Linked DNA regions of Candidatus Pseudothioglobus singularis PS1. The main gene of each other region encodes a partner of the protein of the gene in region 2 in a complex. Links are inferred from orthologs where the notes say so. Each region holds a gene or a part of one and is shown on either strand. Other genes may lie near its edges.

Evidence for each region. The genes of interacting proteins can lie anywhere in the genome.
Region 1: the proteins of trxA (region 2) and trxB are in contact, whole or in part, in a crystal structure (PDB 1F6M), measured with the Escherichia coli proteins. The link is inferred for Candidatus Pseudothioglobus singularis PS1 from one-to-one orthologs.

Annotation. Positions count from the first base shown.
Region 1 is NZ_CP006911.1:1,660,297-1,663,846, reverse strand. Bases 304-3,133 are described here. They hold trxB (thioredoxin-disulfide reductase), read left to right. Parts: upstream 304-1,159; coding sequence 1,160-2,107; downstream 2,108-3,133. Other genes in these bases: W908_RS08390 (UPF0149 family protein), read right to left, coding at 2,783-3,133; W908_RS08395 (hypothetical protein), read right to left, coding at 2,309-2,677; W908_RS08410 (DNA translocase FtsK), read right to left, coding at 304-1,112. Outside these bases: more of W908_RS08410, read right to left, coding at 1-303; more of W908_RS08390, read right to left, coding at 3,134-3,340; W908_RS08385 (aspartate carbamoyltransferase catalytic subunit), read right to left, coding at 3,344-3,550.
Region 2 is NZ_CP006911.1:744,742-748,277, reverse strand. The notes cover bases 247-3,062. They hold trxA (thioredoxin TrxA), read right to left. Parts: upstream 1,910-3,062; coding sequence 1,583-1,909; downstream 247-1,582. Other genes in these bases: gltX (glutamate--tRNA ligase), read right to left, coding at 2,990-3,062; W908_RS03815 (AEC family transporter), read right to left, coding at 2,024-2,962; rho (transcription termination factor Rho), read right to left, coding at 247-1,456. Outside these bases: LPS export ABC transporter permease LptF, read right to left, coding at 1-154; more of rho, read right to left, coding at 194-246; more of gltX, read right to left, coding at 3,063-3,536. UniProt on the Escherichia coli protein: Participates in various redox reactions through the reversible oxidation of its active center dithiol to a disulfide and catalyzes dithiol-disulfide exchange reactions.

The sequences.
Region 1 (3,550 bases), 920 kb from region 2 along the record:
TTGTTATTTGGTATTTCAAGTCCAATGACTGGCTTTCCAGGAATCACATCCACGATTCTTACGCTCTCAACAAGAAGCGCTCTGGCGAGATCTTTGTTAAGGTTCATAATTTGACTGACTTTAATGCCAGGTGCTAGAGATATTTCAAATTGAGTGACAACAGGGCCTGGGGTGACTGCTGTGATGGTGACATCAAAACCAAAGTCTTTCAGCTTAATTTCAACTTGCTGACCCATTTCAACCAAAAACTCTTCTGTGTAGCCAAGACCAGAGTTATCAACATCATCAAGTAATGATAAGCCTGGCAGACCACCCGAAGTGCCAGATTTAAATAGGTTGCTGCCTTGTTCTTTTTGAGGCTTCTCAGCCTTCTTAGGTTTTTCAGCTTTCTCTGCTTTATTGGTTTTATCTATTTTGACGGAGTCTGCAGAAGCGGGTTTAGAGCTAATGATTTCTGGCTTTATTTTTTCCTTCTTTGGCTTGTCTTGAGTCTTTTCTCTTGTATTGAGACGATTTTTGAACAGTGAGGTAGTAATATTTTTCCAAGAAGCGCTAGTCGCGATACTAAAACTCACCAGTATGATTCCAACATAAATGAGTGTTGAAGAGTCCTCAAAAAGGTCATAAAAGAGGAGCTCATGCATTGATTTACCGATCATCCCGCCAGCCAAAAAGGTTTCTTTTAGTCCATCCATCACTTTTATTTCAGGTGCATATTGATGTGCAAGCGCTGCAATAAAGAACAGCATTATAAAATAAGAAATGAGACGAATTAGGAAGGTAAGCTGGCTCTGCCTTTCTTTGTTTGCATCTCGATGAAAGTTATAGCCCAACCATATAACAGATATTGGAATTACATAAGAGACATATCCCAATATTCCAATGCTAATGTCACTTAAGTAGGCACCAAATATTCCTGCGCTATTCATTACTGGCTTGCTAAGGACTGCTCCCCCAGTCCAGGGGTCTTCAGACGGTGCACTTGTTATTAGTGCAATAAAAAAAACAGCCCCAGCAGTCAAAAGCAAAATAAAAATAGATTCGCTGACGAGTTTTGAGCGCGGATTATTTATAGGGGTATTTTGAGTGGTTCGTTTATTATTTTTTTTCAAGACAGCTTATAATACTCATTTGATTAATTAGTATAAAGTATTTCATTATGAGTGATATTAAACATTGTCGAGTTTTGATTGTTGGATCAGGCCCTGCTGGTTATTCTGCCGCAGTCTACGCGGCTAGAGCTAACTTAAATCCAGTGATTGTTAGTGGGCTAGAGCAAGGTGGTCAATTAATGACTACGACTGACGTTGACAATTGGCCTGGGGATCATGATGGGCTTCAAGGTCCAGACTTAATGGAGCGTATGAAAGAACACGCTCTGAGATTCAATACTGAAATCATTAATGACCACATAACGAGCGTTGACTTCTCTAAGCGACCTTTTACGCTTCAGGGCGGCGAGACCACCTATACTGCGGATGCTGTCATTATTTCAACAGGAGCAACTGCCCAATATTTAGGGCTTGATTCTGAAGAAGCCTTCAAAGGAAAGGGCGTCTCAGCCTGTGCGACATGTGATGGTTTTTTCTATCGCGGACAAAAGGTTGCTGTTATAGGCGGCGGCAATACGGCAGTGGAAGAGGCTCTTTATCTGTCGAATATTGCTGACCATGTCACCGTTGTTCATAGACGAGATAAGTTCAGGTCTGAAAAGATTCTCTCAGACCAGCTTATGGAAAAAGCTCAAAATGGAAACGTCACAATAGAGTGGGACCATAATTTGGATGAAGTTTTAGGTGATGATATGGGCGTTACAGGCCTTCGTCTTAGGGGAAATGACGGAAACACAAAAGAGATTGATGTGCATGGCGTTTTTATAGCGATTGGACATAAGCCAAATACCGGTATCTTTGAGGGACAAATTGAAATCAACAATGGCTATATCAAAGTTCAGGCTGGATTAGAGGGAAATGCGACTCAAACAAGTGTTGAAGGCGTTTTTGCAGCGGGAGATGTGGCTGATCATATTTACAGGCAAGCAGTTACCTCTGCTGGCTCGGGATGTATGGCAGCTTTAGACGCAGAAAAATTTTTAGATAACTCTTAGACTAGGCAAGGCTTAGAGCCTTTAAATTCAAACTCAATTATGATTTGCCTTGTGTATAATTACGCGATTTGGCCATATAGCTCAGTTGGTAGAGCAAGGGACTGAAAATCCCTGTGTCCCTAGTTCAATTCTAGGTGTGGCCACCATATTTAAAGCCGAATTAGACCAAAGTTTAATTCGGCTTTTTTTATAACTTACTATCTAGCTTGAAGCGCGAGTTTTCCAAAAGAATAATGCTGCTAAAATTAGAGCTGGTATCATTCCCATTGGGTCAAATTTAGCTGCTCCAGTTGATATATGTAATACCTGAACTGCAACGAGACCAAGGTTAATGTATACACCAAAGATCATTCCAACTTTCATTAGGTTGTCTCCAACCCAGCTTGGTGCCATCCATGAGAACAATCCTAGAGCAAATAATGGAATCGCTAAGATTTGTCCAAAAGAAACCATATTAGGTGTTAAAGTCCAGCCAGGTCCTTGAGCAGCCATCTCAGGTGCCACCCAAAATAATGCTGCATAGAGCCAGACAAAGATTGCTTGTGCTTTAAATAAATTTGATAAAGTCATTCCTTACTCCTAAAGTTATTAAAGTTTTTATAGATCAGCCCTAATGAGCTAATTGATATTATAAGCCTTAATAAGAATGATTCCTATTAAATCAAATGATAACTTTCAGTGGAGTTGGGTTGGGCTAATAAAGTCCTGTTTTGAGGGCTGAAGCGTTTCTTGAATAAATAAAACGCCAATTCTAACGAACTCAACGATCTCATAAAAATCCTCAGTATTATCATCAGTATCCAGAAGATCTGCATCAAGCTGAGATATTTCACTGATATCTTTAATCATCTCTGTTACCTCTTCATCAGAGGTCTCTACTGAGCTAAGGCCTAGGCCCACTAGGTACCCTTGGCACCATTCAATCAGTGTATTTGCCTGCTCCCTGAGAGGCGAGTCATCGTCTGCAATCACAGGCCAAAAGTTGAGCGTTGGGTCGCCAAGTTGCTCACTGGTATTGTTGAATATCTCGGCTAGTACCTGGCGCGCTTCCTTTTCAAGGAGGTTGTTAAGATCAATGCTCACTAGGATTTCATTGAGCCATTCATCCAGATGGATATCTTGTTTGACACAATAAAAGCCGCATAGTAGGCCGTGCGCAGATGAGATCGTATCGTCGGTGTTGAGTTTATGAAGTGCATCTTTTGCAAGATCATAATTAATGGACTGGCTCATGATTTAAAAAGCACCAGCAAGTATTTCCATAACAGCCATGCGCACTGCAATGCCGTTGGTCACCTGTTGAAGTATCACCGATTGAGGTCCATCAGCAACATTAGAGCTCAGCTCTATGCCTCTATTAACGGGTCCAGGATGCATCACAATTGCATCGGGTTTAGCAAGCTTCAATCTTTCATTAGTAAGGCCAAATCCTTCAAAATAGGT
Region 2 (3,536 bases):
CATGCTCAACACTTTCTTGAACTGTTAAGACAAATTGATTACCAAAAACGATAAGCCCAACAATAAAAAAAATAGATAAAAGAAAAATGATTAAATTTTTCAGTAGATATCTTGAAATTATTGTATTTGGAATATTAAAGATTTTATACAGCATAAAGTTAATTATAAATTACCCTTGCTGATAAGCGAGCCTTTACTTCTTTTGTTTCATCGAATCGAAAAACTCATCATTAGTCTTGGTGAATCTTAGTCTTTCAATTAAAAACTCAGCAGCTTCGACAGTATCCATTGGATGAAGAATTTTTCTTAAAATCCACATTTTTTGGAGTTCTTGTTCATCTGTGATAAGCTCCTCACGCCTTGTACCAGAGGCATTAATGTTTATAGCAGGGAAGATGCGTTTTTCAGACAATCTTCTTTCAAGATGAAGCTCCATATTGCCGGTACCTTTAAACTCCTGATAAATGACTTCATCCATCTTAGATCCAGTATCAACTAAAGCTGTTGCAATTATAGTAATACTACCACCATTTTCAATATTACGAGCTGCTCCAAAAAAACGCTTTGGCCTTTGGAGTGCATTAGCATCAACTCCGCCAGTTAGGACCTTCCCTGAGGATGGAGCAACTGTATTGTATGCCCTCGCAAGACGAGTTATTGAATCAAGCAGAATAATGACGTCTTTACCTTGCTCAGCTCTTCTTTTTGCCTTTTCAATAACAATCTCTGCAACCTGAACATGTCTTTTGGCTGGTTCATCAAAAGTTGAAGAAATAACCTCACCTCGAACTGTTCGCTCCATTTCAGTTACTTCTTCAGGTCTTTCATCGATCAACAATACAATTAATTCACATTCAGGATGGTTAACTGCTATTGAAGAAGCGATATTTTGCATAATCATTGTCTTACCTGCCTTAGGTGGGGCAACTAATAGCCCTCTTTGTCCTTTTCCAAATGGTGCAACAAGATCAATGACTCTTGCTGTAATATCTTCTGTACCACCATTTCCTAGCTCAAGTCCAAGTCTTTGATTTGGATGAAGTGGTGTAAGGGAAGAAAATGGGATCCGATTTCTAATATTTTCAGGTGAATCTTCATTTACTTCTGAAACCTTTACAAGCGCAAAATATTTTTCACCTTTCTTTGGGGCTCTAATTTTTCCAGTAACAACATCACCAGTCGAGAGATTAAATCGTCTAATTTGATTGGGTGAGACATAAATGTCATCAGGGCCAGAAACATATGAATCATTTGAAGATCTTAAGAAGCCATAACCCTCTTGTAAGATATCTAAAACACCATCTCCCAGAACCTCCTCTTCGTTATCAGCCTTATGTTTAAGAATTGCGAAGATGAGAGTTTGTTTTTTTGCTCTAGAAATATTCTCAATACCAAGAGATTGAGCAAGTTCAAGAAGTTCGGCAGGCGTTTTAATTTTAAGTTCTGATAGTTTCATATAGATTTATAAGTTTTTTTAAGAATTGGCATAATGCCATAGGAAACAAACAATAGAAATAAATGTTTGTTTAAAGAGTATTTAATTTAAGTTTTATATTATTTGTTTAGGAAATTGGTTTAATTATTAAATATTTGAATCCAAGAAAGCGTTTAGATTCGGCTTTGAGAGAGCGCCAACCTTTGTGGCCTGAACAGCTCCATCTTTAAATAAAAGCATAGTAGGAATTCCTCTTATGCCATATTTGGGGGGTAATTGAACATTTTCATCAACATTTACTTTAGCGATTGTAATTTTCCCTTCATATTCATCTGCGATTTCATCAAGGATTGGGGCAAGAGCCTTACACGGACCACACCACTCTGCCCAAAAGTCTACCAATACGGGTTGTGAAGAATTTACAACATCTTCTTCAAAAGAGGCGTCACTAACTACGATAATTTTGTCGTTCATGTACTAAAAAATGGAATGTATAAATAGAGTTGAAATAACCTATAAGTTACATTATAACACTTCTTTCAGGTAATTCTGTTTATTTAAAAAAAGATTAATTGTGGCAATTTTTTATTAAATAAATGCAAGTAATATCGGTATCGTGATGAAAGACAAAACAACTTGCGTGGTTATTATGCTAGTCATTAATTGATCGTCTGCTCCAAACTGTCTAGCAAGTGTATGAGAACTAACAGCTGTCGGCACGGCCGCAAAAATAACTGCAACTACCACTTCAATCTCACTGAGCCCTAAATAATTAGCTACACAAAAAGCAATCAATGGCAAAGCTAATAATTTGAGAAAATTGGATATTAAGATTGGAGTAATAGTTAAAGCCAAATCACGTACCTTAATCTTAGCGCCAATAGTTAATAACATTATTGGAAGAGCTGCAGAACCAAGCAAACCAGAAGTATCGATAATTACTTTTAATTTTTCTGATTGAATTATTGAAAATATTAGACCTGCAATCATTGAAAGGATAAAAGGATTTTTGCTTAACTCGACAAATACAGTTTTAAATTCATTATTTGATGTATTTTTTTTTGATTGGCCAAAATTCATTACCATAGTTGTTACTATAATAATATTAATGCTAGGAACATAGATAAGCATAAATATTGAGGCTATTTTTAAACCTTCATCTCCAAAAAGACTTCCAGTAATTGCTAAAGCAATAAAAGCATTTTGTCTGACTGCTCCTTGAAGTATTGATGTCCATCTTTCTGGAGGGTATCCAAGCAATTTGCCTAGAATAAGAACAGTCAATATTGCAATAAAAAATCCTACATAAATGATTATAGAATAGCTATAAAGCATTTCGGAAGATAAATTAATTTGAGATATATAGTGGAATAATAATGCCGGAATGAGAACCCAATAACATAACTTATCGTTAATCTCCCAAAAAGATACATCAGGTACTTTAATCCTTCTCAGAAAATTGCCAAGGATAATTAAAAGGAAGACTGGCGAGACCAATAGAAAGATTTGAAAGAAGTTTGAAAGCATTTACTCTTTTATATGAAATAGTATTTTCTAACTATTGCTATTAATCCAATCAATAGCTTTTTCTAATCTGGCCAAGGTTCTTTCTTTGCCAACAAATTGAGCGCTTATATCAATACTTCCAGACTTACCATTACCAGTTAGTGCCAACCTGAAAGGCTGACCAACCTTACCAAAACCTATATCATGCCCTTCACAAATAATCTTTATTACTGAATGAATGTTCTCAGCAGTCCAGCTATTAATTGAATTGAGATTGGCAACTAGATCCTCTAAAATTGGCTTAGAATTAGTATTGAATACCTTATTTGCCTGAACTGAATCAAACGCATCAAAATCACAATAAAACATGACGCAGCTCTGTGCCATATCAACTAGTGACCCTGACCTTTCTCTTAGAGACTCAGCCAACTCATAAATATTAGGGCCATTATCTAGATTAATATTTAAATTATTGAGATGCCATTTAAGATTTTCAACCAGATTATTGATTTCAGTGGACTTAATATAGGACTGATTAATCCACTCTAATTTTTCTTGATTGAAGCTAGCTGGAGAATTATTTATATTTTTTAGT